DNA from 4 places in the Bradyrhizobium sp. HKCCYLS20291 genome. Region 2 is predicted to be linked to each of the others. Evidence: predicted binding sites of a transcription regulator. Region 2 holds the regulator's gene; each other region holds the start of a gene.

Region 1 (7,777 bases), on a different contig from region 2:
ATGCCCTTGCCGGCTTTGACTGCCGTTTTGCGCGCAGCTTTCGCGGCGGCCGGCTCGGCCGCCCCCGTCACAGCGGCTCTCTTCATCGCCGCTCCAGCTGTAGCTTTCGCTCTGCCCGGTTTGTTCGCTCGATCCCGAATCATGGCCGGCATCGTGCGGACCGGGGCACAGCAGCGCAACCTGCAACCGTTCTCAATTCCCCGCTATTCGCAGCGCAGTCATCGCCCCCGTCTACGCCGGCAGACGCACCCGGCCATCATCACCAACTTCGATGCCGGGCGCCACGACGGCTTCCCAGACATGGCCATCCGGATCGGCGAAATAGCCGCAATAGCCGCCATAGTGGGTCGTATGCGCCGGCTTCAGCAGCACGGCCCCCTTCTCCACTGCCGCAGCCAGGACAGCATCAACCTCAGCCTCCGACCGGCAGTTCCAGGCCAGCGTCACCCCGCGGAACGCCGGGGGCCTCGGCTGCTCCGGCAAACCAGCCTCTCGGGCCAGGGCTTGCCATGGATACAGCGCCAGGACGGTTGCTCCGGTGTCGAAAAACGCCACGGCCTCGCCGGTATCCGCAAACTTCCGGGCGAAACCGAGCGAGGCATAGAACGCAATGCTTCGCGGCATCTCGGACACGCCGAGCGTGATGACGGTGAAACGCGGGACCACGACCTCTGCATTCATGACGCTCTCCGCACGCCTAGAACAAACTCAACTGTTGCCCACCGCCCTTCGGCCGCACGAAGTGATCGGTCGTCAGCTTGGTCCTGCGCTTGTTCAGCCCGAGCTTCTCGCAGGCGATCTCGAAGCGGCGGCCGATCATCCAGGCCATCGGCCCCGTGCCCTTCATCCGCGTGCCCCATTGCGAGTCGTAGTCACGGCCGCCGCGCATGTCGCGGATCAGGGTGAAGACGTGGCGATAGCGGTCCGGATAGTGCTCCAGCAGCCATTCGCGGAACAGGTCACGCACCTCCAGCGGCAGCCGCAGCAGCACATACGCCGCCTCCTTGACGCCGGCGTGCGCGGCTGCATCGAGGATACGCTCGATCTCGCTGTCATTGAGCGCCGGGATCACCGGCGCCACCATGACGGTGGTCGGAATCCCCGCCTTCGACAGCGCCTGCAGCGCTTCCAACCGCTTTGACGGCGTCGACGCCCGCGGCTCCATGGTACGCGCCAGCTTCGGATCCAGCGTGGTCACGGAGATCGCGACCTTCGCCAGGTTCTTCTTGGCCATCCGCGCCAGAATGTCGGCATCACGCATCACCAGCGCCGACTTGGTGACGATTCCGACGGGATGGCCAACCTTTTCCAGCACCTCGAGGATGCCGCGCATAATCTTCCGCTCGCGCTCGATCGGCTGGTAGGGATCGGTGTTGGTGCCGATCGCGATCATCCGCGGCTCGTAGCCGCTGGCCGCGAGCTCCTTCTCCAGCAGCGCCGGCGCATCCGGCTTCACGAACAGCTTGGATTCGAAATCGAGCCCCGGCGACAGGCCGAGAAAGGCGTGGGTCGGCCGCGCGAAACAATAGACGCAGCCGTGCTCACAGCCGCGATACGGATTGATCGAGCGATCGAAGCCGATGTCAGGCGACTCGTTGCGGGTGATGACCTTGCGCGAGGTATCGGTCGCGACCGTCGTCTTGAACGGCGGCAGTTCCTCGAGGCTCTGCCAGCCATCGTCGAAGACAACGCGGGCCTCCGCCTCGTAGCGGCCGCTCGCATTGGATTGGGCACCCCGGCCGCGGCGCCGGCCCCGTTCGATGGCGACCGCGAGTTCGGGAAAGTCCTTTTCAGGACTGGAGGAAGGCGCGCCCACCGGCTCGGAGGGCACCGTGACCGGCGGGCGCTTGAGGGCATGTGAAGATGCTCGGCTCATGGCCAAGACATAGCACAAAAAGAGAACATAACAAGATCAAAATTGAACAAGCCCCAACCAATTGGTTCTGAGCCTGCGCCAGCCCAGCCATCACATTCCCGTTCTATGCTGCGGCCGCGTTGGAACGGGATGGTGTGGCGTTACTCTCCTGTACTCTCCCGCAGGCGCGAAATGGACGGCAAGCGAGGTCCCATGCAGATCAGTTCTCGTTCTCCCCAACCGCCCCTTCCCGCCGACGATCTCGACCTGCTCGATCGCTATTGGCGTGCGGCGAACTATCTCTCAGTCGGGCAGATCTATCTGCTCGACAACCCGCTGCTGCGCGAGCCGCTGAAGCCGGAGCACATCAAGCCGCGCCTGCTCGGCCACTGGGGCACCACGCCGGGTCTGAACTTCATCTACGCCCATCTCAACCGCGCCATCGCCGCGCAGGATCTCAACGTCATCTATGTCTGCGGTCCCGGCCATGGCGGCCCGGGCATGGTCGCCAACACCTATCTCGAGGGCACCTACAGCGAGATCTATCCGGACATAACCCGCGATGCCGACGGCCTGCGCAAACTGTTCCGGCAGTTCTCCTTCCCTGGCGGCATTCCGAGCCATGCGGCACCGGAGACGCCGGGGTCGATCCACGAAGGCGGCGAGCTCGGCTACGCGCTGGTGCACGCCTACGGCGCAGCGTTCGACAATCCCGACCTGATCGTCGCCTGCGTCGTCGGCGATGGCGAGGCCGAGACCGGCCCGCTCGCCACGTCCTGGCATTCGAACAAGTTCCTGAACCCTGCGCATGACGGCGCCGTGCTGCCGATCCTGCATCTCAACGGCTACAAGATCGCCAATCCGACCGTGCTCGGCCGCATGAGTGATGCCGAGATCAAGTGCCTGTTCGAAGGATACGGCTATGCGCCGCTGTTCGTCGCAGGCGACGAGCCCAAGGCGATGCACCGGCAGATGGCGGATGCGTTTGACGTGGCGTTCGCAAGCATCCGCTCGATCCAGCAGAACGCGCGTCAGCCCGATGCCGTGATCCAGCGCCCGCGCTGGCCGATGATCATCCTGCGCAGCCCGAAGGGCTGGACCGGGCCGAAAGAGGTCGACGGCCTCAAGGTCGAGGGTTTTTGGCGCGCGCATCAGGTGCCGATCTCGAATCCGCGCGGCAAGCCGGAGCATCTCGCGCTGCTCGAGGCCTGGATGAAGAGCTATCAGCCGGAGATGCTGTTCGATGCGCAAGGCCGTCTCGTGCCGGAGCTGCAGGCCTTGGCGCCGAAGGGCCCACAGCGCATGGGCGCCAATCCGCACGCCAATGGCGGGCTGCTCAAGCGTGAGCTCAAGCTGCCGGACTACCGGGCCTTCGCGGTCGAGGTGACCTCACCCGGCGAGACCATCGCGGAAGCGACGCGCGAACTCGGGAAGTTTCTGCGCGAGGTCATCACGCTGAACGCGGCCAACCGAAACTTCCGCATCATGGGCCCGGACGAGACCGCCTCGAACCGGCTCGACGCGGTGTTCGACGTCACCGAGCGGGTATGGATGGAGGGCATCGAGCCCTATGACGTGCATCTCGCGCATGACGGCCGCGTCATGGAAGTGCTCAGCGAGCACCTCTGCCAGGGCTGGCTCGAAGGCTATCTGCTGACCGGGCGCCACGGCCTGTTCTCCTGCTACGAGGCCTTCATCCACATCGTGGATTCGATGTTCAACCAGCACGCCAAATGGCTGAAGGTGTCGCGCCATCTGCCGTGGCGGCGGCCGATCGCGTCGCTGAACTATCTCTTGACCTCGCATGTCTGGCGTCAGGATCACAACGGTTTCAGCCATCAGGATCCGGGCTTCGTCGATCTCGTCGCCAACAAGAAGGCGGACATCGTCCGCATCTACCTGCCCCCGGATGCCAACACGCTGCTGTGGATCGCGGATCACTGCCTGCGCACCTACAACCGCATCAACGTCATCGTCGCCGGCAAGCAGCCCGCGCCGCAATGGCTGTCGATGCAGGACGCCGCTGTTCATTGCGACGCCGGCATCGGCATCTGGTCGTGGGCGGGCACCGGCCCCGCCGACGCCGAACCCGACGTCGTGATGGCCTGCGCGGGAGACGTCCCGACCCTGGAGACGCTCGCCGCCGTCGACCTGCTGCGCAACAGGCTGCCGCATCTCAAGATCCGCGTCGTCAACGTCGTCGACCTCATGACCTTGCAGCCTGAGACCGAGCATCCGCACGGCCTCAGCGACCGCGACTTCGACAGCCTGTTCACGACGAACAAGCCTGTGATCTTCGCCTATCACGGCTATCCGCATCTCATTCACCGCCTCACCTACAGCCGCACCAACCATGCCGGCATGCATGTGCGCGGCTTCATCGAGGAAGGCACCACGACCACGCCGTTCGACATGGTGGTGCTCAACGAGCTCGACCGTTTCCACCTCGCCATCGAGGTGATCGAGCGGGTGCCAGGGCTCAGCGTCTCCGCCGCGCATGTGAAGCAGGATTTCCGCGACGCACTGATCGCGCACGCGCGCTACGTCCGCGAGCACGGCGAGGACATGCCGGCCATCCGCGACTGGGTCTGGCCGAACAGCGCGGCCGGGACGACGCCGCCAGAGGCCGGCGAATGAGCCTCTCACCACCCGTGCATCGCACCGCCTGAACGCGCCGCGGCAGCTCTTTGTCGATGTGCAGCGCGGGCTTCGATCTGGACGGTCATCATGTCGCGCCGGTCGCGGAGCCCAACCCTCATGGTGAGGAGCGCCGAAGGCGCGTCTCGAACCATGAGGCCACCATCGGGCCTCGCCCTTCGAGACGCCCGCCTTCTGGCGGGCTCCTCAGGGTGAGGATCGAGAACCACACCGTGGCGATGAGCAGTGCGTCCCAGGAGAGATTTGCGCTCCAGCGAACTCGATTTCTCGCCGGAGCCCTGCGGCCCTCGCCAACTGCTGCAAAATTCCGCAGCGCAGCGGGCTGATTTGGCCGTGACAAAATGATAACACTCCGGGCGGAGGCACTGAAAATCCCGATGTCCGGTTCATGCTGAGCGTGATCATTCCGACCGCAGGAGTCGAGCAGACCGCCGTGGCCACCCTGTCCGCGCTGGTGCCGGGAGCTGCGGCAGGTGTCGTCACCGAGGTGCTGCTGGTCGACCGCTCCGCCGATTCCAGCGTGATCGAGCGCGTCGCCGACGTCGCCGGCTGTCACTTCATGACGTTCGAGGGCTCCCATGCCGCCGCGCTGGCGGCCGGCGCCGCCCAGGCGCGCGCCCCATGGCTTATGTTTCTGCCGGCCGGCGCAATGCTCGATCCCGGCTGGATCGATGAGACCGTGCAGTTCGTGCAGAGCGTGGCGGCGGCGGGCCGGCCGCGCGCAGGCGTGTTTCGCTACGCCCGCTCGCCCTACGCGGACACCAGCCTGCGCGACCGCCTGCGATCGGTTGCGCGGGCGCTGGTCGGGCCGCTCGGCGACCAGGGTCTTCTGATCGCCAGGGATCATTACCGCCAGATCGGCGGCTACAAGGCGGACGCCAAGCGCGCCGAAGCACAGCTGTTGCGCCGGCTCGGCCGCTCGTCGCGCACCATGCTGCGCAGCCGGATCGTCATGGTGTAGGCCACCTCCATACTTGCCAAAGTCAACAAATTTGTTGACAATGGCAAGCATCGAGGAGATGCCGCCATGCCCGATGTGCAGCCCGACGGTTCGGTCACTGCCGTTCGCGCCTTCAACCGCTTCTACACCAGAAAGCTCGGCGCGCTCGATCAGCATCTGCTGGACAGCCCGTTCTCGCTCGCCGAGGCGCGCGTGCTCTACGAGCTCGCCCACCGCGACGCGACGACGGCCAAGGAGATCGGCCTGCTGCTCGGTCTCGATGCCGGCTATCTCAGCCGCATCGTGCAGAGCTTCGACGAGAAGGGCCTGATCAGCCGCACGCCCCTGCCCTCGGACCGCCGGCAGCAGCAGCTCAGCCTCACCGCCAAAGGGCGCCAGACCTTTGCCAAGCTGGATCGCAGCTCGCAGACGGCGATCGCGGCGATGCTGGCGGCGCTCGGCGCGCCGGCACGTGAGCGGCTGGTCGGCGCGATGGGCACGATCGAGCGCCTGCTGCAGGAGCCGGCGCAGACACGTCCCACCGTCGTGCTGCGCAGCCACCGTGCCGGCGACATCGGCTGGGTCGTCGCCCGGCATGGCGCGGTTTACGCCCAGGAGTATGGCTGGAATGCCGAGTTCGAGGCGCTGGTCGCCGAGATCGGCGCGCAATTCATCCGGAGCTACGATCCGGCGCGCGAGCATTGCTGGATCGCGGAGCTGGACGGTGAGCCGGTCGGCTCGATCTTCCTGGTCAAGGCCAGCGACGACGTCGCCAAGCTCAGGCTGTTGCTGGTGGAGAAGACGGCGCGCGGCTTCGGCGTCGGCCGCGCCTTGACCGAGCAGTGCATCCGCTTCGCGCGCGAGACGAACTACAAGACGATCGAGCTGTGGACGCAAAGCATCCTCACCGCCGCGCGCGACATCTACGCCCGCGCCGGCTTCCGCAAGGTCGCCGAACAGCCGCATGCCTCGTTCGGCGTCGAGCTGATCGGCGAAACGTGGCGGCTCGAGCTTTGATTTGCCGATGGACGACAACTGCCGGTAGGTCGACATCATCTCCACACCACGCCGAGCATGCCGATTGCGGAGTTCCCGTGCTTCGGTAGTATCCCGCGAAACGGAGTGGGGTCTCAGCGGTGATGAACGTGATGATGCGATCGAAGCTTGCGGCGCTGGTTGCGCTCGCAAGCCTGTTTGGAGCCGGCACGGCGGCTCATGCCGCGCCGAAAGCAACCGGCAAGGAGCGCACGACGGTCACGATCACGCGCACGACCGATTTCCTGTATCTCGCTGCGCCCGCCGCGGTCGAGATCAACGGCACCAAGGTGGCGAGCCTCGGCCGTGGCGAGAGCTACAACGGCCCGCTCGTGCCCGGCGCCACGACCATCACCGTGTCGACATGGTCCACGCCGGGGTCTTCCAAGATCACTTTCAACGCCGTCCCCGGCAAGACCTATCGGATGGTGGTCGGCCCGCGCGGGGAGAATTTCGCGGCCAACATGCTCGGTGGCCTGATCGGCGCGGCGATCGAAGGCGGCGGCGCCTTCGGGATCGGTCCGGCGAAGTAACGCCGAACGAGCCGACGTCGTCGTCTCGCCGCGTTATGCCGTCGCGCCTTGCGCCTTCGGCCGGCGCAGATGCTCGTCGAGCCGCGGCATGATCTCGACGAAATTGCAGGGCCGCGTGCGGTAGTCGAGCTGCGCGGCGAGGATGCCGTCCCAGCCGTCGCGGCAGGCGCCGGGCGAGCCTGGCAGGCAGAAGATGTAGGTGGCGCCGGCGACGCCCGCGGTGGCGCGGCTCTGGATCGTCGACGTTCCGATCTTGGCGTGGCTGAGCAAATGGAAGGCGATCGAGAAGCCGTCCATGCGCTTCTCGAACAGCGGTTCGATCGCCTCCGGCGTGACGTCGCGGCCGGTGAAGCCGGTGCCGCCGGTGGTGATGATGACGTCGACGCCGGGATCGGCGATCCAGGACCGCACCACGGCGCGGATCTTCTCGACGTCATCGGTGACGATGTCGCGCGCCGCGAGCTTGTGGCCGGCCGCCGTCAGGCGGTCGCTCAAGGTGTTGCCGGACTTGTCGTCGGCGAGCGAGCGCGTATCCGACACCGTCAGCACGGCGATGTTGAGGGGGATGAAGCTCTTGCTCTCGTCGATCGCCATGATCGCTCCTCCCTACAGCGAATTGGCGGCGAACGTATTGCAGGCCTGCACCGTGCCCTGCTGATAGCCGACCATGAACCAGCGCTTGCGCTGCGCCGCCGAGCCGTGCGTGAACGAATCCGGCACCACGCGGCCGGTCGCCTGGCGCTGCAGGGTGTCATC
Region 2 (7,777 bases):
GCGGCTCGATTCGCCGTCGCTGACGCCGGCGATGGTCGTGGCGCTGGCTCTGATCCCGGTCGTGATCAAGCTGATCGATGTGGTCCTGCAGCTTCGCTACGGTCTCGCCATGGTCGTTGCCGCGCTCGCGCTGGCGAATGGCGCAGCGATCGCCGTCGCCGTCATGGCAAGCACCGATACACTCCCGGGAGTATGCCGGTTGCCGCTGCCGACGCCGCTCGCCGGTCTCGCGCCGTGGATCGCCGCCGGCTGCGGTCACCTCGACATCGTCGGATTGGTCGTGGGCGCCCTCGCCGCCGGCCTGACCTTGCTGGTGCTCAACGAACCGCTCCGGCGAGGCCTCAGCGACGTCGGTTTCGTCGGCGCCGCGCTGCGGGCGGCGCGGGCGCGCAGCGCGGGACTTTAGGCTGGAACGGACTTCAGCCGGATTCGTGATGCAACGCCGCTCGGTCAGCTTGCAGGCTCTCGCATGGTAGCAACTCCGGACTATGTCGAATATCTGCGCGATCAGTTCATCACGCTCGGCACGATCACGACCCGACGGATGTTCGGCAAGACCGGCGTCTTCATCAACGGCGTGATGCTGGGCGTGGTCAGCGACAACATGCTGTATTTCCGCGTCGACGACGACAATCGGTCGATGTTTGCGGAAGCACAGCAGCATCCGCCGCTGAGCTACGTCAAGAACGGGGTCAAGATCGACCTTGCGTTCTGGCGCGCGCCGGAGCGGCTGTTCGATGATCCCGAGGAATTCATCCGCTGGGCGCGTGCCGCGCTGGCGGCGGCGCTCCGGGTCGCGGCAAGACGGAGCAACACTCCGGGACGCACGGCGCAAAGGCCACGGCGGCGCTGAACGGGCTCGATCCGCCTCGCGCCCTACACTGCCCGCAACCGGGGTTGCACGCCGGTCAGCACCGATCTGTCGGACGCCCCCTTACTCCAGCAGATCTGCGGACTCACGACGGCGGCCGGCATGACGGCCGTGTCTGCTCCAGTGCAGGATCGCTTCGTAGAGACGATTGGGCTGGATCGGCTTGGTGAGGAAGTCGTCCATGCCGGCGGCGACGCACAGCGCGCGCTGGTTGGCCAAGGCGTTTGCCGTCAGTGCGATCACCGGCACGTCGGCCGCATCGCTGCCGAGATCGCGGATCATCCGCGTGGCCGTGACGCCGTCCATTTTCGGCATCTGCATGTCCATCAGCACCAGATCGTAGCGCTTGCGCTGAACGGCCTCGACGGCGTCGCGGCCGTTGCCGACCATGTCGGCCCGATAGCCCCGCTTGGCAAGCAGCCTTGCGATCAGATTACGATTGATGTCGTTATCCTCGGCGACGAGGATTTCGAGCACCTCGTTGTCGTCGGGCAGTTCGGGCGCGAGCGGCGCAGCCTCCACCGTCTCGGGCGAAGCGAGGCCGCAACGGACGGTGAAGCAGAACCGGCTGCCTTGTCCTTCGACGCTATCGAAGCCGATCGTACCCCCCATGATCTCGGACAAGCGCTTGCAGATCGCCAGTCCAAGACCGGTGCCGCCGTAGCGGCGCGACACCGAGGTGTCGGCCTGGCTGAACGGCTGGAACAGCCGCTCCTGCGATTCACGAGTGATGCCGATCCCGGTATCGGCGACCACGATGCTGAGTTGGACCTGATCGTCTGGAAGCCATTCATGCGAAGCCGTGATCGTGACCGATCCGCGCTCGGTGAATTTGAGCGCGTTGCCGACCAGGTTGAGCAGGATCTGGGAGATCCGGTGGGGATCGCCGCGGAGCCGGCGCGGCGTCTCCTCGGCGAGCGAGGCCTGCAGCGCAAGACCCCGTTCTCTCGCTTTCGGTCCCATGAGCGCCATGACGCTGCCGACGACGTTGTCGATGTCGAAATCGATCGCTTCCGGGGTCACCTGACCGGCTTCGAGCTTCGAGAAATCGAGAATGTCGTTGACGACGGTCAGCAGATTGCGCGCCGAGAGCTGGGCGATATCAGCGAGTTCCTTCTGCTCGTGATCGAGCTTGGTGTCGGCCAGCAGCCCGATCATGCCGATCATGCCCGTCATCGGCGTGCGGATCTCGTGGCTCATGACGGCGAGGAAGTCCGACTTGGCGCGGCTCGCCTCCTCTGCCGCGTCCTTGGCCGTGGAGAGCGCCTCGCTCGTCGCGATCAGTTCGTTGCGCTGCTCTTCCAGGCGGTTTCGCGTCTGTATCAGCTCAGCGAGCCGCTCGTCGAGCAGTTCCGCCGCGCGGACACGCTCGGTGATGTCCTCATGGACCGAAACCCAGCCACCATCGGGCGTCGTCGCGCGCTTCACGGCGATGGTACGCCCTCCTTCGAGCCGCACCGTGTCGCTGTTGGCGCCGAGATCGAACTTGATGCCGCGCTCCCTGGAAAGCTGCGCAAAGCGGCTCAAGGGGGCGCCGGGGCGATACTCCTGGGGGTCCAGATCATACAGCTCGGCCACGCGCCGGTTCGAGATGATGAGCCTGTTGTCGGCACCGAACACGCTGAGCCCGTCCGGCATCGCATCGATGGCAACGGCGAAGCGCTCGTTGGACTCGCGAAGCTCGGTGGCCTGGGCCGCGAGCTTTCGGGTGGTCCGCCAAATGAGGGTGCCAAGCAGGATCATCATGACGATGATCGCCCCGGCCTCGACCATGCGCCGGATGGTCGACTGCCACCAAGGCGCCAGCATTTCTTCGACGTCGTGCGCGACAGCAACCAAGATCGGTAAACTGCTGCTCTGCTCGTAGCTGTTGAAGCGTCGGACGCCATCGGTCGATGACGTGATCTCGAGACTGCCGACCGGAGTGCGCTTGAGCTCCTGGAAGAGGCCGCTCTGCTTCATGTCGCGGCCGACATTGGACTCGGCGTAGGGCCGCCGTACCAGCAGCGGCCCGTCCAGCGACGCCAACAGGATCGCGCCATTCCGGCCGACGTCCAGCCGCTGATAGAAATCCTGGAAATATTGCGTGCCGAGCGCCGCCACCACGACGCCGCCGAAGCTGCCGTCGGGACGGTTGAACCGCCGCGTGAGCGGAATGATCCATTGATTGCTGGCTCGCCCACGAATCGGCGCGTGCAGGCGCACGCCACGGTCCGGGGAATCGCGATGATAGGCGAAGAAGTCGCGATCCGCGTAGTTCACGGTGCCCTCTTCGGCGATCGAGCTGACCAGCAGCGTGCCCTCCTGGTCGACCACCAACAGGTTGACGAGCTGCGGCATGCGCTTCAGCTCGTCGATGAACCAGGCCTTGAGACGCCTGCGGTCATCCCGATCCGGCGGACGATGCTCGAGCGAGGACACGGTCCCCGTGAGAAGTGCGTCGGCCGTGCGAAACGTCAGTTCGGCGTGCTGAAGCAGAGAGCTCGTGAGATTGACGGTGTCCTTCTTTCCGTCGGTGAAGATGGCCTCGCGCAGCCTCACCGCGCGCGATACCTCGACGGCCACGAAGGCCGCGCAGGCGAGCGCGATCAGCGCGGCGATCAAGAGAGGGGTGGTTGACCAGCTGCGTCCTGCTGCGTGATGTTCCGCGCGAGGCATTCCGTTTGAGTTCCGCCGTCCGGGTTGAGCTTCAGGCAGAGATTCGCGAAGAATCGTTCTCAAACACTGAACTACAACCCGAGGCAGCAGGCCGGCCCGTTGCGACGGCCAGCAATTTCGGCTTCTTTCGAGCCGAAATCGGCTCAAACCGGCTGGTGCCGGACCACACCGTAGCACTACGGTCGCGTTGCACTGGGCGCGCGGGCAATCGAACCAACGCCGGCGCCGCGCTTGGCCACGACAGCGCCATTGGCTAGAACGCCCCCCACGATCGCTTTCAAAGGAACTCCAATGGCCTTGATGCCGGTATCCGATGCATTGACCGCGGTGCTCGCAGGCGCCGAGCCGCTGGCTGAGGAATTGGTGTCGCTGGACGATGCCTTTCACCGCATTCTGGCGCGCGATCTGGCAGCGCTGCGGACGCAGCCGCCCGAGGCCATGTCGGCGATGGACGGCTACGCCGTGCGCGCTGTCGACGCGGACAAGCCGCAGGCACGGCTGAAGGTGATCGGCGAGGTCGCGGCGGGTCGGCCGTTCGACCGCGTGGTGGGACCCGGCGAGGCCGCTCGCATCTTCACCGGCGGCGTCGTGCCTGATGGCGCCGACGCCGTCGTGATCCAGGAGGATACGATTGCGGGCGACGGCCACGTCGTGATCACGGAAGCCGCGATCAAGGGCCGGCACATCCGGCCCGCCGGCGTCGACTTTCATCAGGGCATGGTGCTGCTGAAGGCCGGACGCCGGCTCAGCGATCGTGACCTGTCGCTCGCCGCCAGCATGAACCATCCGGCGCTGCCGGTGCGGCGACGGCCGACGGTGGCGCTGCTCGCCACCGGTGACGAGCTGGTGATGCCGGGCTCCGAGCCCGGCCCGGGTCAGATCGTCTACTCCAACGGCTACGCGCTGCGCGCGCTGGTGCGCGCCGAAGGCGCTGCAGCGGTCGATCTTGGCATCGCGGCGGATACGCTCGAAGCCACCGTCGCGGGCATCCGCCGGGCGCGCGAGTCGGGCGCCGACATCCTGATCACGACGGGCGGCGCCTCGGTCGGGGATCACGACCTGGTCAAGCAGGCGCTGGAGGCCGAGGGCGTCGAGATGGCGTTCTGGAAGATCGCGATGCGGCCGGGCAAGCCGATGATGCATGGCCGGCTCGGCGGCGTCAGGGTGATCGGGCTGCCCGGCAATCCGGTGTCGTCCTATGTCTGCGCGACCCTGTTCCTGGTGCCGCTGATTCGGCGCCTGCTCGGCCGCGACGAGCCCCAGCTCCCGCGCGAAACCGCGCTGCTCGGCCGCGAGCTCCCCGCCAACGATTCGCGCGAGGACTATCTGCGAGCCCAGCTCGACGAGCGCGCCGATGGTACACTGGTCGCAACGCCTGTGACGCAGCAGGATTCGTCTCTGCTGGGGAATCTTGCGCTATCGCAGGCTCTTTTGATCCGCCCGGCCTTCGCGCCGAAGGCGCCCGCCGGCAGCGTCTGCGAGATCCTGCGCCTGCCGAACTGACCCTTCTCCCCGTCAAAGCCCGGGTCATTCATCATATTTTTAGGATTGCGGAACACACATCGAACATATAGTGTCCGTTCATGATTTGTTTTTAGTATGTTGCGGGCGACGCGAATACGAACGTCCACTTCCGGCTCAGGGACGCAAGGGCACGGGACTTGGACGACAACAAACTGGGGACCAGGTCGAGATGCTGACGCGCAAACAGTACGAACTCCTGCGGTTCATCAACGAACGGCTCAAGGAAGCGGGCGTGCCGCCCTCGTTCGACGAGATGAAGGACGCGCTCGATCTGCGCTCGAAGTCGGGCATTCACCGCCTGATCACGGCGCTGGAGGAGCGCGGCTTCATCCGCCGGCTGCCCAACCGCGCCCGCGCCATCGAGGTCATCAAGCTGCCCGAGCTGTCGCAGGCGGCCAGCAACCGCCGCGGCTTCACGCCCTCGGTCATCGAGGGCAATCTCGGCAAGGTCCGCACCTCGACGCCGGCGCTCGATGACGGCGAGCGCCCGGTCGCCGTGCCGGTGATGGGCCGCATCGCCGCCGGTACGCCGATCGAGGCGCTGCAGACCCGCAGCCACACCATCAGCGTGCCCGCCGACATGCTCGGCAATGGCGACCACTATGCGCTGGAGGTGCGCGGCGACTCGATGGTCGATGCCGGCATCCTCGACGGTGACATGGCGCTGATCCAGCGCAACGAGACCGCCGACACCGGCGACATCGTGGTGGCGCTGATCGATGACGAGGAAGCGACGTTGAAGCGCTTCCGCCGCCGCGGCGCATCGATCGCGCTGGAGCCGGCCAACACCGCCTACGAGGTGCGCATCCTGCCGCCGAACCGGGTCAAGATCCAGGGCAAGCTGGTCGGACTGTATCGCAAGTACTGAGCGCAGCGACCTCGCGTGCTGGACATGCACGATCGATCGGTGGCGCGGTGCTGTGATCTTCGCCGCCGAACGACGTGAGACGCAAAGAAAAGAAGCAAGACACGAAACTGAGTCGCGCGCGAATGCACTTCAGGATGTGCAGCGCGGTATCCTCAAACGCTTGTGATCGCGGCCACCCGCATGCCGTGCAGATCAGCGCAGAATTGCCGCGAAGCGCGCGCTAACATCTCCTCGATGTCCACTCTGATAGAGGCCTGCGCCTGTCCGGGGGGAAGCGTGGGTCGGCTATCTCTCAGCGAGGAGCGATCCGATGTGTGACTACAGCCTCCATGCCGTTGCGTCCCGTCCCGCCAAGGTCGGCGAGACGCTGATCTCGACGACGTTCCGCGGCACCGCGACCCGCGGCTTCGCCAGCGAAAGCGAGCCGACCGTCGCGGTCTGCATGCTGCCCGGCACCGAGCTCGCCTTCGCCGAGGACGTCCGCTACGACAGCCGCTGGCTCTGGACCCGGACGATCCGCGAGCGCGTCGCCAAGTTCAACAGCATCGAAAAGCACATTCCCGATCGCCACCACGACGCCGTCGAGTTCGCCGACGGCCGCCACGTGCTCGTGACGCAGCTCTGCGAAGGCCAGCGCGTCACGGTGCTGCAGCTGCCCGTCACCAAGCAGCCGGCCGAGCGCGGCCCCGGCATGACGAACGATACGCCGACCCCGCAGACGACTCCCATCCGCCGCATCAGCATCACCTGAGCTGAGCGGCGCAGGCGTCACGCGAGAGCAGTATGCGTTTTGGTTCGATCGAACAGCAGTCGCGGTGCCGTTGACCTCTCTCCGACGGGGAGAGGTGAACTGAACTTGCGGTACGCGCTTTGATTCGACGAGAAGGCATCACGCTCTGGCGACAGGAACGGTGTCCCTCGACCGGCGTTGTGGCCGCCGGGGGTATTACCGTGGTCAACAAGATCGATTGGAACCAAGCTGGCCGGATCATCGAACCCGGCCGCTACAGGCTGGCGTTGGGATGGTTGACGGTCACGGCTGACGACGTTGCCATCTGGCAGCGCGATCCCGCGGCGTCGTTCACGCTCGTCGAGGTCTCCTCGCTGTTCGACGGGCTTGACGGCGCCGAGTATCATCTCGGCACGTTCGAGCTGTCCGGACCTCAATCCTCCACGCCCTGCTCGGTCTCCGGCGGCGTCGCGTCCTGACTGCGCGGCGGCGCGCGCGGTGTCAGCGTCGGATCGAAGTCGCTGGCCTCGGCCGGCGCCGGCCACCATGGACGGTCGGTGCCATAGGCGCGCGCCGGCGTGACGTCGAAGCGCGTGCCCCGGCGCACCAGCATCAGCGCGCCCTGCTGGCGCAGGCGATGGCGGTCGATGACAGCTGCGGCACAGTTCGACGGTGCGGCGCGCGCCGCCACCACCAGCGCCGCACGCGCGCAATCGTCGGCCAGCGCATCGGCGCGCAGCGCCATGGCGACGAAGCGGCCGTCGGCCATCGCCACTACGCAGCCGGCCTCGTCGCAGGACACGCCGTCGCCGAGCGCGGCATCGGCCGGCAGCCGCGCATCGGCATCGGCGGCGAGCCACTCCCGCGTGACGAACACGTCCTTGCCGGTGCGCATCACGTGCAGCCGCCCGTCGCCGCCGCGGACGGCGACCGCGCGGCCATCGCCGGAGACGAGAATGTCGGGCTGCGGCGTCGCGACGGCCCACATGGTGGCCGCAGCGAGCGCGACGGCGCCGGACCAGCGTAGCGGCGTCCGCAGCAGGCCGATCAGGACCAGCCCGAGGCTGGCCACGATCAGCGGGCCGATGCCGAACGCGGTGATGCGTCCGACCGCGCCGGGCAGCGC
Region 3 (7,777 bases), on a different contig from region 2:
CAGCGGGTTCTGGCACAGCGCGGAGAGATAGGCGACGAAGATCACGGTGCCGATCGCGCTGGTGAAGTTTTCCGCCGAGATCGCCAACGCCAGCGCCCATTGATTGACGCCGACGACTGCAAGCCACGAGAACGACAGGTTGGCCAGCGCCTGTACGACACCGCCGATCCACAGGCTCGTGGCGAGCGAATAGCGCCGCGCGACGAAGCCGCCGGCAAAGCCGCCGGCGAGCGTGGCGGCGAGGCCGACGCCCTTCACGATCGCGGCGTAGTCGACCTTGGTGAAGCCGAGATCGATCACGAAGGGCGCGGTCATGGTGCCGGAGAAGGCGTCGGTGAACTTGAACAGAACGACGAAGGCGAGCGCGGCCAGCGCATCGCGCCGTCCCAGGAATTCGAGGAACGCGCCGCTGGCCGCATGCATCACACGGGTGAGCGCGGTGTCGGCGCTCATCTCGGCTTCGGCCTGCTTCGACTGCGCCGGCTCGGTTGCGGCGAGTGCCGTGATCGTGCCGATCAGCACCAGGGCGGCCATGACGACGTAGCCCCACATCCAGGACGACGGCCGCGTCAGCCCCGAGTTCTCGAACGCGCTGACCACGACGAGCGCGCCGGCCGTGGAGACCAGCATGCCGATGCGGTAGGCCGCGACATAGGACGCCATGCCGGCGGCCTGCTCGCTTTCCGGCAGGCTCTCGACGCGGAAGGCGTCGACCACGATGTCCTGGGTCGACGACGTCGCGGCGACCAGCAGCGCGGCCAGCGCCACCATGAACGGCGCATGCGCCGGGTCGGTTGACCCCAGCAGCAGAATGGCCGCGATCAGCAGCATCTGCGCGAACACCAGCCAGCCACGCCGCCGTCCGAACGCGCGGGTGAGCAGCGGCACGTGCAGCGCATCGACCAGCGGCGCCCACAGGAACTTCAGCGTGTAGGGCGTGCCGACGAGCGCGAACAGCCCGATGGTGCCGAGATCGACGCCGAGCTCGCGCATCCAGATCTGCAAGGTCGAGCCGGACAGCGCCAGCGGCAGGCCCGAAGAGAAACCGAGGAACAGCACGATCAACACGCGTGGCTGCAGGTACACGGCCATGCTCTCGCGCCAGGTCGGGGCGGGCTTGGGCGCTTCGGGGTTTGCGGCGGGCGCTGCGAGGTCGGATGTCGCGTCGGGTGCAGTCATGACCGGGTGGTAGCAGATTTGGACGGCTGTCGCGACGCCACCCTCACTCTCCCGCCTGCATCCCGCCGGCCAACGGAAACAGGTCCGGCGTCGTGCTTGTGCCCGGCACGATCCGGGGCGAGTCCACCGGCGCGTCCTGCTTGCTGAAATCCAGCTCCTCGATGCGGGCGGCGCGCTTCTCGATCTTGTCGGCGGAGATCAGGATCTGGCGGATGTCCTCGCTGACGTCGCCGAAATGCTTCTGCAGCTTGAGCACGCGCTCGCGCAGGCGGCCGAGGTCGTCGCCGAGATGGATCACCTCGTTGCGGATCTGGTCGGCGGCGTCACGGATGCGGGCGTCCTTCATGATCTGCTGCATGACCTGGATGGCGAGCATCAGGAGCGACGGCGATACCAGCACGACCCGCGCGCGATAGGCCTTCTGGATGACGTCGTCGAAGCCGTCGTGGATTTCGGCATAGACCGACTCCGACGGCACGAACATCAGGGCCGTATCCTGAGTCTCGCCGACGACCAGATATTTCTCGGCGATGTCGTTGACGTGGCGCAGCACGTCGGTGCGCAGGCGCTGCGCAGCGACGCGCTTCTCCTCCTCGGTCTCGGCGTCATGCAGCGCGGTGACCGCCTCCAGCGGAAACTTGGCGTCGATGCACAGTGGCCTGGTGTCGGGCAGGAACACGACGCAGTCTGGCCGCTTGCCGCCGGCGAGCGTGTACTGGAACGCGTAGCTGCCCTTCGGCAGCCCATCCTGGACGATCGCCTCCATCCGCGCCTGGCCGAAGGCGCCGCGTGACTGCTTGTTGGCAAGCACGTCGCGCAGGGTCGTCACCTGCGTGGTCAGTTCGCTGAGATCACGGTGCGCATTGTCGATGATGCCGAGCCGCTCGTGCAGCACGCGCAGCGAATCCATGGTGTGGCGCGTGCTCTGCTCCATCGACTGGCCGACGCGGTGAGTGACGGCATCGAGCCGCTCGTTGACGCTGCGGGCCAGGTCCACCTGGCGCCCGGCCAGCAGCTGCGCCATCGCGTCGACCCGGCCGGAGGCCTCGCTCTGGACGCGGATCATCTCGCCGAACCGTTGTTCAAGCTCGTCGGCACGAATCGCCTGCAGGGCAGCAAGCTCGGTCCCGCGCCGGCCGGAGCGGGCGACCGCCGCCACGATCATCACGAGCAGCAGCAGCACCAGCACGCCGAATCCGATCAGCGCATCGCTGGCCCGGATCGGCAGGTCGCCGATCATGACGACGACAGGATTGAGGCTTTGGCTGGCGGTCATCACCCCCGTCTATCCGATTCGCGCAAGCTCGCGAACGAAGAGAGAACATTTATGGTTAAGGCCGGGTTAAGAAGCATGGTTAACGGATCGTTGAAATTCATGGTTAGCGATGTCTTAACCGCACGCCATTAGATTGACCCGGTCAGTTCCGCGGCTTAAATCGCGCGCCATGTCCCTAAAAGAAATCATCATCCTGCCGGATCGGCAGCTGCGGCTGGTCTCCAGGCCTGTCGAGAAGGTCACGCCGGAGATCCGGCAGCTGGTCGACGACATGTTCCAGACCATGTACGACGCGCCCGGCATCGGGCTCGCGGCGATCCAGGTCGCGCAGCCCTTGCGCCTCATCACCATGGATCTGGCGAAGCCGGATTCCGGCGGCGAGACCAAGCGCGAGCCGCGGGTCTTCATCAACCCGGAGATCGTCGCCAAGTCGGATGAGCTGTCGATCTACGAGGAAGGCTGCCTGTCGATCCCCGAATATTATGAGGAGGTCGAACGGCCGGCGCGCGTCCGCGTCCGCTTCACCGATATCGACGGCGTGGTCCGCGAGGAGGATGCCGAGGGGCTCTACGCCACCTGCATCCAGCATGAGATCGACCATCTCAACGGCGTGCTGTTCATCGACTATCTGTCGAAGCTCAAGCGCGACCGCGTGATGAAGAAGTTCACCAAGGCCGCCAAGCGCGCGGGCGAGTAACAAACAACTCTCTCCTCCGTCATGCCCGGGCTCGACCCGGGCATCCACGTCGTGCCGCTCGCATTGGCATCGCGACGTGGATGGCCGGGACAAGCCCAGCCGTGACGCGGAGGATTCGGCCATGCAGGATCGCCCACCAGATGCCGCTTCGCCTGATCTTCATGGGTACGCCGGACTTCGCCGTGCCGACCCTGCTCGAGCTCGCCGGCCATGGCCACGAGATCGCAGCCGTCTACACCCGCGCGCCGAAGCCCGGCGGCCGCCGTGGCCTGGCGCTGGTGCCGACGCCGATCGAGACCGAGGCGCGCCGGCTCGGCATTCCCGTGCTCACGCCGAAGACGTTGAAGACCGAGGAGGCGCTGGCCGGGTTCCGCGCGCATGAGGCCGATGCCGCCGTCGTCGTCGCCTATGGCATGATCCTGCCGCAGTCGATTCTCGATACGCCCAGGCTCGGCTGCTACAATCTTCACGCTTCGCTACTGCCGCGCTGGCGCGGCGCCGCGCCGATCAACCGCGCCATCATGGCGGGTGATGCCGAAAGCGGTGTGATGGTCATGAAGATGGACGTCGGTCTCGACACCGGCGACGTCGCGATAGCCGAGCGCATTGGTATCACCGACGCCATGACGGCGTCCGATCTGCATGATCGCCTGTCGCGGATCGGCGCCGACCTGATGGTGCGCGCGATGGCTGCGCTGGAGCGCGGCGGGTTGACGCTGACGAAGCAGGCCGAGGACGGCGTCACCTACGCCGCCAAGATCGAGAAGGCCGAAGCTCGAATCGGCTGGAGCAGGCCGGCGCATGCCGTGCTGCGCCACATCCATGGTCTGTCGCCGTTCCCTGGTGCCTGGAGCGAGATCGGGCTCGATGGCGAGGCGGTGCGCCTGAAGATCCTGCGCTGTGCGCTAACCGCTGGCGTGGGTGAGCCGGGTACCGTGCTCGACGAGCAGCTCACCATCGCCTGTGTCGACGGCGCCATCCGCATCACCGAACTGCAGCGCGCCGGCAAGGGCCCGATGAAGGCCGCGGATTTCCTGCGCGGCACGCCATTGAAGTGTGGTGCCCGCTTTTCGTAACGCTGTCATACCCCGCGAAAGCGGGGTATCCAGTACGCCGAGACGGCCATTGTCGAGCCGAGACGTCGGCGATGACTGGATCGCCCGCCTGCGCGGGCGATGACGGCAGCAATAAACCGGATGCCCCGCTACAAGCTCACCATCGAATATGACGGCACCCCGTTCTGCGGCTGGCAGCTGCAGGAGACGCTGCCGTCGGTGCAGGGCGCGCTGGAAACGGCGGTGCAGGCGACCTGCGGCGTGCCGACCCGCGTGCACGGCTCCGGCCGCACCGATGCGGGCGTTCACGCCACCGGGCAGGTCGCGCATTGCGACATCGAGAAGGCGTTCCGCCCCGACAAGCTGCGTGATGCGCTCAACGCGCATCTGCGCCCGAACCCGGTCGCCGTGCTCGACGCGGAGATCGTGCCGGAGACGTTCGAAGCGCGCTTCTCCGCGCGCAAGCGGCACTATCGCTATCGCATCGTCAATCGTCGCTCCAATCTGGCGCTGGAGGTCGGCCGCGTCTGGCGCGTGCCGCAGCGGCTCGATTCGGATGCGATGCACGTCGCTGCGCAACGCCTGATCGGCAAGCACGACTTCACCACGTTCCGCGACACCGAGTGCCAGGCAAAATCACCGGAGAAGACGCTCGATCAGCTCGACGTCGTCAGGGACGGTGACGCCATCACCGTCATCACCTCGGCACGCTCCTATCTGCACAGCCAGGTGCGCTCGATGGTCGGCTCGCTGGTGTGGGTCGGGCAGGGCCGCTGGAGCGCCGATGATCTGGCGGCCGCGCTCGCCGCGCGCAGCCGCGCCGCCTGCGGCGTCGTCGCGCCGCCCGAAGGGCTGTATCTCGTGAAGGTCGACTACTGATCAGGCGGCGGCGACTGCTTCGATTTCGAGTAGCCAGGCGCTGTCAAAGATTTCGGCAATGATCACCGTCAATGCAGGCGCCAGGTCGCCCAGGACTTCGTTGCGAACGTCGCGGTTTTCGACGCCGTACTTTCGATCCGACAAATAGGTCGTGACCTTGACGATGTTGCCGAGTGTCATGTCGGCCGCCCGAAGCTGCGCTTCTACATTGCGCCACACGAGACGGGCTTGGCTCGTGAAATCGGCGGGCACCGCGCCATCTGCATCTTGCGGAATCTGACCGCTCACGAATGCCCATCGCGTCGGGTGCGAGACCTCGCAGACTTGGCTGTAGCAGCCCGAGGGCTGCGGCGCGTCCTTGGCGCTCAGAGCTCGTCGGTCCATCCGCGCCACCCCTTGCAGCTCAGGCGAAATATCTGTCGAGGATGCCGCGATAGATCTTCGTCAGCGTCGCGATATCGGCGACAGAGGCGCGCTCGTCGATCTGGTGCATGGTCTGGCCGACCAGGCCGAACTCGATCACCGGGCAGTAGCTCGAGATGAAGCGCGCATCCGACGTGCCGCCGGTGGTCGACAAATCAGGCCTGCGGCCGGTGACCTCTTCGATCGCCGCGACCGCGAGGTCGGTGAACGGACCCGGCTTGGTCAGGAACACGTTGGAGTTCGACGGCAGCCAGTCGATGTGGGCGCGGATGCGGTTGCCGCAGGCTGTTGCCAGCCGCTTCTCGACCAGCGCGCGCAGCGACTCCTGCGTATGGCAGTCATTGTAGCGGATGTTGAACTTCGCTCGTGCGATCCCTGCGATGACGTTGGTCGCGGTGTTGCCGACATCCACGGTGGTGAATTCGAGGTTCGACGGCTGGAATTGCGCGCTGCCGTGATCGAGCGGCTCGTCGGAAAGTGCCACGATCAGGCGCGAGATGTCAGGCACCGGGTTGGAGGCGCGGTGCGGATAGGCGACGTGGCCCTGCTTGCCTTCGACGATCAGGGTGCCGGACTGTGAGCCGCGGCGGCCGATCTTGATGCAGTCGCCCATGACTTCCTGATTGGACGGCTCGCCAAGCACGCAATGATCGAAGCGCTCGCCGCGCTCGGCCGCCCACTGCAACAGCTTGATGGTGCCGTTGATCGAGACGTCCTCCTCGTCGCCGGTGATCAGGAACGAGATCGAGCCCTTGGGCTGGCCACCGTGCTCGCGCAGATAGTCGAGCGCCGCCGCGACGCTGCAGGCGATGCCGCCCTTCATGTCGACCGCGCCGCGGCCGTAGATGTAGCCGTCCTTCACCTCGCCGGAGAATGCGCCGAGGCTCCAGGCCTTTTCGTCGCCAGGCGGCACCACGTCGGTGTGGCCGGCGAAGGTGATGTGCGGTCCCTCGCTGCCGATGCGAGCGTAGAGGTTATCGATGTCGGCGGTGCCTGCCTCGGAGAACGTCACGCGATGCGTCGTGAAGCCCGCTTGCGCCAGCAGGGCTTCGAGCACACCGAGCGCGCCGGCATCGGCCGGCGTGACGGAAGGGCAGCGGATCAGGTCGCGGGTGATGTCGAGGGCGTCGGTCATGCCCTCGGCTTATCATGCTAGTTTGGCGGCCGGCTAGTGCTGCCGATTGCCGCTCCGCTGAGCGGTGGGCTCGCGACGTGCGGCGTGAATTCCAGCTCCTTTTGCTGGTTCCAGGCCGGCGGATGGCTGGTCTGCCGGCCGCCGTATTCGGCCGATGCGACCTGCGGCAGCGGGCTGGGTCCGAAGCGATTGCTCCCGGGATCGCCGGCCAGGCAGTACAGCTCGATGAAGCCCCAGACCGAGAACACGGCGCCGAGACCTCCGAGGATCGTGGGAAGCAGCGTGCCGGGCAGCAGGTCGACGTATTGGTTGATGAGTCCCGGCACGGCGAAGAACGGAACCGTCCACCAGCCGCTCTTGCCGCGGTCGTGCAGCCGCTTGACGGCGCCCGCGGCGAACACCCAGGCGAACAACGGGGTGACGACGATGTGGATCGCCGCGGACAGGAGATCGGCCCGCGTCAGGCTGCGAAAGGTGTCGGGGTCGAAGACCACGAAAATATCGGTGAGACGGAAGCTCGCGGCCGCCGGGCCGCCGAGCAGCTTGCTGAAGCCGGCCGTCAGAGCAGCGGCGGCCACCATCCAGCCAAAGATCACCAGCAGCGACAGCCACAGCTTGGCGCGATTGATGCGGCCGTGGAAGCGGAGCAGAAACCAGATCCAGTCCATGGGCGATCTCCGGACGAGCGGTAGGGCCGGTCCGGAGATTCGTCGCTGCCGCCGCAGCGGCGGTTCGATCAGTCGCGCAGCAGCTCGTTGATCGAGGTCTTGGAGCGGGTTCGCTCGTCGACGCGCTTGACGATGACGGCGCAAGCCGTGGACGGTCCCATCTGGCCGTTCTTCATCGGCTTGCCCGGCAGCGCGCCCGGCACGACGACCGAGTATTCCGGCACCTCGCCGATGAAGGTCTCGCCGGTCTCGCGGTCGACGATCTTGGTCGAGGCGCTCAGGAACACGCCCATCGCCAGCACCGCGCCCTTGCGCACGATCACGCCTTCGGCGACCTCCGAGCGTGCACCGATGAAGCAGTCATCCTCGATGATGACCGGGCCAGCCTGCAGCGGCTCCAGCACGCCGCCGATGCCGACGCCGCCGGAGATGTGCACGCGCTTGCCGATCTGGGCGCAGGAGCCG
Region 4 (7,777 bases), on a different contig from region 2:
ATGTGGGGAAGACAACCATGCAGAAGACGACACTGATCGTAACCGCCGGCGTTGCAGCGCTGGCACTGACGCCGGCCGCCGCCGCCGACTTTGCCGCGCGGCCCTATGCCAAGGCGCCGCCGCCGGCCTATGTCACGCCGCTGCCGAGCTGGGCCGGGTTCTACCTCGGCGCCAACGGTGGCGCCGATTGGAGCCGCAATTGCTGGACGCTGAACAACGTCGCCGGCGTAGCCGTGGTGCCGACGCAGGCCGAAGGCTGCCACAACGGATCGAGCGGCCTGATCGGTGGCCAGGTCGGCTATCGCTGGCAGGCCGCGAGCTGGGTGTTCGGCGTTGAAGCCCAGGGCAACTGGACCAATCTGAAATCATCCAATGCGAGCACCGCAGCGCTCGCCGCCGGCGTCACCAACAACACCAAGACCGACGCCATCGGCCTGTTCACCGGCCAGGTCGGCTATGCCTGGGCCAACGTGCTCTGGTACGTGAAGGGCGGCGCCGCCGTCGTTCACAACAAATACACCGGCACCGCCACCAACGCCGCGCCCTTCGCGGTCGGCACGGTCCTGGATTCGGCAAGCGAGACCCGCTGGGGCGGCGCCGTCGGCACCGGCGTGGAGTACGGCTTCGCGCCGAACTGGTCGGTCGCCCTCGAGTACGATCACCTGTTCATGGGCTCGCGCGATATCAGCTTCCCGGTGGCCGCGGTGAACGCCCGCGTCGACACCATCAAGCAGGACATCGACATGGCGACCGTCCGGGTCAACTACCGATTCGGCGGCCCGGGCACCCCGCGCTACTGACGAAAAAACGCTGCTCCTCAGAGCACATTCGAAGGCCGGCGCTCGCGCCGGCCTTTTTCGTGTCCACAGCCCGGCATCGACACGGCGTTTTTGTGTTAAATATTTGATTTATAACGCTTTTTCATCCCTGTGGCGCATCCGTTACAGCCTCTCCGCGGCCCGCGATGTATCAACATGCCATCGCTTGTCATTCCAAAACTCCTCGGGGGAGCATTTGATGAAAAAGTTGCTCGTGATCACGACGGCCCTCGTCGGCATCGCAGCCGCCAATTCCGCTTCGGCGGCAGACCTCGCCGCGCGGCCCTACACCAAGGCACCGCCGATGATGGTCGCCATCAACGACTGGAGCGGCTTCTACGCCGGCATCAACGCGGGCTACGGCACCAGCCGCAATTGCTGGACGATCGTCGGCGGCGCGGCGGAAGGCTGTCACAACGCCACCGGCGGCACCGTCGGCGGCCAGTTCGGCTATCGCTGGCAGATGAGCTCGGTGGTGTTCGGCCTGGAGGCGCAGGGCAACTGGGCCGACCTGACCGGCCAGAACAACAGCCTGGTGTTCCCGGTCGACTCCAACCGCACCAAGGTCAACGCGCTCGGCCTGTTCACTGGCCAGATCGGCTATTCCTTCGACAACGTCCTGCTCTACGCCAAGGGCGGCGCTGCGGTGACGAGCTCCAAGCAGGACATCTTCTCGGGCGTGATCTTCGCTCCGCTCGCCACCACCACCAGCACCCGCTGGGGTGCCACGGTCGGCGCCGGTGTCGAATTCGGCTTTGCTCCGAACTGGTCGGTCGGCTTCGAATACGATCACCTGTTCATGGGCAACCAGAACGTGACCTTCCGCGGCGCCGTCTTCACCCAGACCGACACCATCAAGCAGGACGTCGATCTGTTCACGGCCCGGCTGAACTACCGCTTCGGCGGACCGGTCGTCGCCCGATACTGATCGGGTTCGACAACCGAAGGTTTCGTCGTCTAACGAAACCTGGAGAGGCCGGCGTCCAGCCGGCCTTTTTTGTTGCGCGCGCACCACGGCACCGCACCGCAACACACGGAACCAAGCATTTGAATTACTTCGACTTTCTCAGGCTTCCCCGTAAAAGCCCGGTTTCGCCCGCGAGTGTGTCTTCCGGGTGACGGTAATCTGGGCGGAACCCGGCTATAGAAAGGTGGTCAACTTCAACGAGTGAGTCTGTTTCGTGCGTGAGTTTTTCGGTGCGACGCGGACTTCGCCGACCACACTGGAGACAAGAATGAAGAAGATCCTGCTCGCGACCGTGGCTCTGGCCGCCCTGGCCGCTCCCGCTGCCGCCGCTGATCTTGCCGCGCGTCCGACCTACACCAAGGCCCCGGTCGTTGCGCCGGTTCAGACCTGGACCGGTTTCTACATCGGTGGCATGGGCGGTTACGCCACCCAAGACAACAACAGCTTCGGCGGCCTGGTGTCCCAGAAGGGCGGCTTCCTCGGCGGCACCCTCGGCTACAACTGGCAGCAGGGTCCGGTCGTGTTCGGCATCGAAACTGATGCAGCCTGGGCCGACATCAACGGCTCGATCGTCGTGCCGGGCGCCTCGTTCACCAGCAAGATCGAGGATATGGGCACCGTGCGCGGCCGCATCGGCTACGCCTTCGGTCCCGCCATGCTGTATGCCACCGGCGGTTACGCTTGGATGGAAAACAAGGCGACCGTCACCGTCCTCGGTCTGACGGGCTTCGGCCGGCAGTTCCACAATGGATGGACCATCGGTGGTGGCGGCGAATACATGTTTGCTCCGAAGTGGTCGGTGAAGGCTGAATACCTCTACAAGAGCTTCGGCAGCGAGAACTATGGCGTTGGCGGCACAGTCCCGTCGGGCGACATCAACCTGCACACCGTGCAGGTCGGTGTGAACTACCACTTCTAAGACTTGGCCTCCGGGCCAACGCACAGAGAAACCTCCGCTCTCGCGAGCGGAGGTTTTTTTGTTGTCACGACGCGCTCGCCCGCAGCGCGCGACGCGGCCGGACAGGCTGCTCGACGATTCGCAGTGGCCCGGCCACACGCGGAACTCACAGGTTGCATCCTGGCGGAACTCACGTTCTGCGCCTTGTTGCATCGGCGCAACGCTGACCGCCGTACAACCCATTCAATTCATTCTGCTTTTTAAACGCGCCCCGTAGTTCCCCGGTTTCGCCTGAAGTGTGGCGCTGAAGTGACGGCTGTGCGCCAGGAAGCCGGCTATGACCGCAACGTAAACGGGGGAACTAGAACTAACAGTGTGTCGCCTGCCGCAAGGCAGGTCTTGGGGAGTTGCGTATCATGTTGCGTATTTTGCGGACGACTAAGACTCTGATTCTGACCGGTGCTGCCTTGACTGCTGCCCTGGCCATGCTGGCTGCGCCGGCCACGGCGGCGGATCTGGGGACCGAAAACTATCTCAAGGCGCCGGTGGCGCCTCCGCAATTCAGCTGGGCCGGCTTCTATCTCGGCACCTCCGGGGGCTACGCCTTCAACAGGGGCGCGCTCGGCGGCGGCCTCGCCGGCGCCACGGCCGGCTACAACTGGCAGAGCGGCAACATCGTGGTCGGCGTCGAGGCCGATGCAGCCTGGACCGACATCAGCAGCTCGAACACCATCGCCACCCTTCGCGGGCCCGGCATCTTGACGGTGAAGATCCAGGACTGGGGAACGTTCCGCGCCCGCTTCGGCCGCAGCTTCGGCAGGCTCCTGGTGTACAGCACCGGCGGCTTCGCCTGGGACGAGATGAAGCTGTCACTGGCGGGACCTGGCGCGTTCAGGGCGTCCGACAGCCATTTTCACGGCGGCTGGACCGTGGGCGGTGGCGTCGAATGGATGCTTGCGCCGCAATGGACGGTGAAGCTCCAGCATCTCCACCGAAACTTCTCGAGCGAGACCTATACGTTCAGCGCGCTCGGCCGCAGCGTCAGCCGCGGCACCGGCACGGTCGGCATGCATTCCGTCGATATTGGCTTCAACTACCGCTTCTGAGGCTGGCGCCATCGCGTGCCCTGAGCCTCCGCCTCACGGCGGAGGCTTTTGTTTGTTCCTCGCGCGCGGTATCGGAGGCGCCCAGCCGGATCAGCTGCTGCCAGACGCTGCCATTCGCCGAACGCATTGTTGATGATTCGCGGACGGCACTGGAAATCCAGGCTCGTTCTTCCTACGTTCCGACGATACCTTTCCCTCTGGCGTCCGATGGCCGGCTTCCGGCGAACGCGCCTGCAACGATGGCGCGTCACAGCGCCGTGGGACGATCGTCATGGATGAAGTGCTCAAGGCCAAGCAGCGCGCGCAAGCCAACCAGTCGAGCCTGCGGGCGATCACCATCCGCGGCGCCCGCGAGCACAATCTCAAGAACATCGACGTCGAGATTCCGCGCGACAGACTGGTGGTGTTCACCGGTCTGTCCGGCTCTGGAAAATCCTCGCTCGCCTTCGACACCATCTATGCCGAGGGTCAGCGCCGCTACGTCGAATCGCTGTCGGCCTATGCGCGCCAGTTCCTGGAGATGATGCAGAAGCCGGACGTCGACCAGATCGACGGGCTGTCGCCGGCGATCTCGATCGAGCAGAAGACGACCTCGAAGAACCCGCGCTCCACCGTCGGCACCGTCACCGAGATCTACGACTACATGCGCCTGCTCTGGGCCCGCGTCGGCGTGCCCTACTCGCCGGCGACCGGCCTGCCGATCGAGAGCCAGACCGTGTCGCAGATGGTCGACCGCGTGCTGGCGCTGCCGGAGGGCACGCGGCTGTATCTCCTGGCGCCGGTCGTGCGCGGGCGCAAGGGCGAGTACAAGAAGGAGCTCGCCGAGTACCTCAAGAAGGGCTTCCAGCGCGTCAAGATCGACGGCACCTTCCACGAGCTCGCCGAGGCGCCGACGCTCGACAAGAAGTTTCCGCACGACATCGACGTCGTCGTCGACCGCATCGTGGTGCGCGCCGACATCGGCCAGCGCCTCGCGGAAAGTTTTGAAACTGCACTGAAGCTCGCTGAGGGCCTTGCCGTCATCGAATTCGCCGATGCCCCTCCCTCGTCATCACCGGGCCGCGCCGAAGGCGCGAGACCCGGTGATCCATCCTCTTCCAAGGAGATGGATGGCCGGGTCAAGCCCGGCCATGACGAGAAGAAGAAGGTGGCAAAAATCCACGACAAGAGCGGCCCTGAGCGGATCCTGTTCTCGGAGAAGTTCGCCTGCCCGGTCTCCGGCTTCACCATCCCGGAAATCGAGCCGCGGCTGTTCTCGTTCAACAATCCCTATGGCGCCTGCCCGGAATGCGGCGGCCTCGGCGTCGAGCAGCATGTCGACGCCGACCTCGTCATTCCCGACAAGGACGTCACCCTGCGCAAGGGCGCGATCGCACCCTGGGCCAAGTCGTCCTCGCCGTATTATCTGCAGACGCTGACCGCGCTCGGCAAATTCTACAAGTTCACGCTCGACACCAAGTGGAAGGACCTGCCGAAGAAGACGCAGAACGCGCTGCTGCACGGCTCGGGCGACGACGAGATCAAGTTCACCTATGAGGACGGCGTCCGCGCCTACGACACCAAGAAGCCGTTCGAGGGCGTCATCACCAACATCGAGCGCCGCTTCCGCGAGACCGAGAGCGAATGGGCGCGCGAGGAGCTCGGCAAGTACTTCAACGACGTGCCCTGCGCCGGCTGCAATGGCTTTCGGCTGAAGCCTGAGGCGCTGTGCGTCAAGGTCGGCGGCAAGCACATCGGTGAGATCTCCGATCTCAGCGTCAAGGCCGCCGGCGAATGGTTCGCCGAGGTGCCGAAGCAGCTCAACGCGCAGCAGACCGAGATCGCCACCCGCATCCTGAAAGAGATCCGCGACCGCCTCACCTTCCTGCTCGACGTCGGCCTGAACTACCTGACCCTGGCGCGCTCCTCCGGCACTTTGTCAGGCGGCGAGAGCCAGCGCATCCGCCTGGCCTCGCAGATCGGCTCTGGTCTGACGGGCGTGCTCTACGTGCTGGACGAGCCGTCGATCGGCCTGCACCAGCGCGACAACGCCCGCCTGCTCGACACCCTGAAGCGGCTGCGCGACCTCGGCAACACCGTGATCGTCGTCGAGCACGACGAGGATGCCATCCGTCTCGCCGACTACGTGCTCGACATCGGCCCCGGTGCCGGCACCCATGGCGGCAACATCGTCGCCGAGGGCACGCCGGCCGAGATCATGCGCAATCCGGCATCGCTGACCGGCAAATATCTGACCGGCGAGTTGGAAGTCGAGGTCCCCGAGCGACGGCCGCCGAACCATCGCCGCACCATCAAGGTCATCAACGCCCGCGGCAACAATCTCAAGAACGTCTCGGCCGAGATTCCGCTCGGCCTGTTCACCGCCATCACCGGCGTCTCCGGCGGCGGCAAATCGACCTTGCTGATCGACACGCTCTACAAGGCGATCGCGCGCAAGCTCAACGGCGCCAGCGAGGGCGCCGCGCCGCACGACCGCATCGAGGGCCTGGAGCACATCGACAAGATCATCGACATCGACCAGTCGCCGATCGGCCGCACCCCGCGCTCGAATCCCGCGACCTATACCGGCGCGTTCACGCCGATCCGCGAATGGTTCGCCGGCCTGCCGGAGTCCAAGGCGCGCGGCTACGAGCCCGGCCGGTTCTCGTTCAACGTCAAGGGCGGCCGCTGCGAAGCCTGCCAGGGCGACGGCGTCATCAAGATCGAGATGCACTTCCTGCCCGACGTCTACGTCACCTGCGACGTCTGCAAGGGCAAGCGCTACAACCGCGAGACGCTCGACGTGCTGTTCAAGGGCAAGTCGATCGCCGACGTGCTCGACATGACCGTCGAGGAGGCCGCCGAGTTCTTCAAGGCGGTGCCGCGCGTGCGCGACACCTTCGAGACTCTCCGCCGCGTCGGCCTCGACTACATCCATGTCGGACAGCAGGCCACCACGCTGTCCGGCGGCGAGGCGCAGCGCGTCAAGCTCGCCAAGGAGCTGTCCAAGCGCGCGACGGGACGCACGCTCTACATCCTCGACGAGCCCACGACCGGCCTGCACTTCCACGACGTCAAGAAGCTGTTGGAGGTGCTGCACGAGCTGGTCGCGCAGGGCAACACGGTGGTCGTCATCGAGCATAACCTCGAGGTCATCAAGACCGCCGACTGGGTCATCGACCTCGGCCCCGAAGGCGGCGACGGCGGCGGCGAGATCGTCGCCTGGGGCCCCCCTGAGGACATCGTCAAGGCGCCGCGCAGCTACACCGGGCAGTTCCTGAAGCCGGTGCTGGAGAAGTCAGCCAAGCCGAAGAAGCGCGGGCGTGGGGCTGCGAGCGAGGCGGCGGAGTAATCTTATAGCCCGGAAGAAAGCAGCGACATCCGGGGTCTCCGCAAAAACCGGCGATGACCCCAGATATCGCTACGCTCATCGGGGCTACGCGGACAAACAATGTTCGTCACGCCGTCATTGCGAGCGAAGCGGCGAAGCGAAGCAATCCAGAGTCCCGCCCGCGACTCTGGATTGCTTCGTCGCTGCGCTCCTCGCAATGACGGTTGAGACGACGGGCTGATGCGTGATCCGAGAGTCCGCTGCATGGCACGAGCAACGGAGTGCATCAGTTCGATTGAACGAACGACTCGGACTCGAAGCAACCAAAACACAGGAAGACGTAGATCATCCCGCAATCCGCGATGCATATCTCGTCATTGATCGAGTCGAGTTGGCCGTAGAACGTCATCTTGACCCGGCAGGTCTTGCAGGTCGGCCATTCATCACCCTGGATGAAATCGGGGCTTCCACCGAGTTGGTGCCGGCGCCCGATTGGCTTTGGCGCCCATTTGAAAGGCGGCATTTCGCGCGCGGCCTCATCCAACGGTTCGGGTGTGAGCTGAAACGGCGGAATGACTTTCATGCGCGGGTCCGCTGGACTTCAAGGTGACGGCTCACCCCAGCCTATTGTCTGCCGCCTGGAAGGCAACGAAAAACCCGCCGCTCGGCGTTAAGAGC

Evidence for each region. The regulator LexA, encoded in region 2, represses DNA repair genes until DNA is damaged. The targets are predictions, from matches to a motif close to TGTTCNNNNTGTGTTCNG.
Region 1: a site for LexA is predicted at 1,887-1,904, ahead of ACQR07_RS23180 (PA0069 family radical SAM protein). Genes of this name have one in related genera too.
Region 3: a site for LexA is predicted at 2,486-2,503, ahead of ACQR07_RS21515 (DNA recombination protein RmuC). Genes of this name have one in related genera too.
Region 4: a site for LexA is predicted at 3,954-3,971, ahead of uvrA (excinuclease ABC subunit UvrA). Genes of this name have one in related genera too.

The regions. Positions count from the first base shown of each region.
Region 1 is NZ_JBNPTO010000011.1:69,230-77,006, reverse strand. It holds gene ACQR07_RS23190 (ribonuclease HII) at 1-152, opposite strand, end outside; gene ACQR07_RS23185 (VOC family protein) at 232-681, opposite strand; gene ACQR07_RS23180 (PA0069 family radical SAM protein) at 698-1,876, opposite strand; gene ACQR07_RS23175 (phosphoketolase family protein) at 2,069-4,492, shown strand; gene ACQR07_RS23170 (glycosyl transferase) at 4,902-5,474, shown strand; gene ACQR07_RS23165 (bifunctional helix-turn-helix transcriptional regulator/GNAT family N-acetyltransferase) at 5,541-6,470, shown strand; gene ACQR07_RS23160 (hypothetical protein) at 6,602-7,021, shown strand; gene moaB (molybdenum cofactor biosynthesis protein B) at 7,055-7,615, opposite strand; gene ypfJ (KPN_02809 family neutral zinc metallopeptidase) at 7,628-7,777, opposite strand, start outside.
Region 2 is NZ_JBNPTO010000007.1:357,282-365,058, reverse strand. It holds gene ACQR07_RS18730 (rhomboid family intramembrane serine protease) at 1-406, shown strand, start outside; gene ACQR07_RS18725 (TfoX/Sxy family protein) at 470-853, shown strand; gene ACQR07_RS18720 (ATP-binding protein) at 935-3,475, opposite strand; gene ACQR07_RS18715 (hypothetical protein) at 3,487-3,786, shown strand; gene ACQR07_RS18710 (molybdopterin molybdotransferase MoeA) at 3,821-5,032, shown strand; gene lexA (transcriptional repressor LexA) at 5,223-5,921, shown strand; gene ACQR07_RS18700 (hypothetical protein) at 6,232-6,672, shown strand; gene ACQR07_RS18695 (hypothetical protein) at 6,873-7,130, shown strand; gene ACQR07_RS18690 (ComEC/Rec2 family competence protein) at 7,085-7,777, opposite strand, start outside.
Region 3 is NZ_JBNPTO010000009.1:237,830-245,606, reverse strand. It holds gene ACQR07_RS21520 (AmpG family muropeptide MFS transporter) at 1-1,179, opposite strand, end outside; gene ACQR07_RS21515 (DNA recombination protein RmuC) at 1,223-2,455, opposite strand; gene def (peptide deformylase) at 2,625-3,152, shown strand; gene fmt (methionyl-tRNA formyltransferase) at 3,293-4,228, shown strand; gene truA (tRNA pseudouridine(38-40) synthase TruA) at 4,349-5,086, shown strand; gene ACQR07_RS21495 (RidA family protein) at 5,087-5,470, opposite strand; gene dapE (succinyl-diaminopimelate desuccinylase) at 5,490-6,644, opposite strand; gene ACQR07_RS21485 (DUF805 domain-containing protein) at 6,662-7,312, opposite strand; gene dapD (2,3,4,5-tetrahydropyridine-2,6-dicarboxylate N-succinyltransferase) at 7,381-7,777, opposite strand, start outside.
Region 4 is NZ_JBNPTO010000001.1:428,591-436,367, reverse strand. It holds gene ACQR07_RS02080 (outer membrane protein) at 18-800, shown strand; gene ACQR07_RS02075 (outer membrane protein) at 1,018-1,746, shown strand; gene ACQR07_RS02070 (outer membrane protein) at 2,054-2,704, shown strand; gene ACQR07_RS02065 (outer membrane protein) at 3,100-3,789, shown strand; gene uvrA (excinuclease ABC subunit UvrA) at 4,061-7,120, shown strand; gene ACQR07_RS02055 (hypothetical protein) at 7,386-7,682, opposite strand.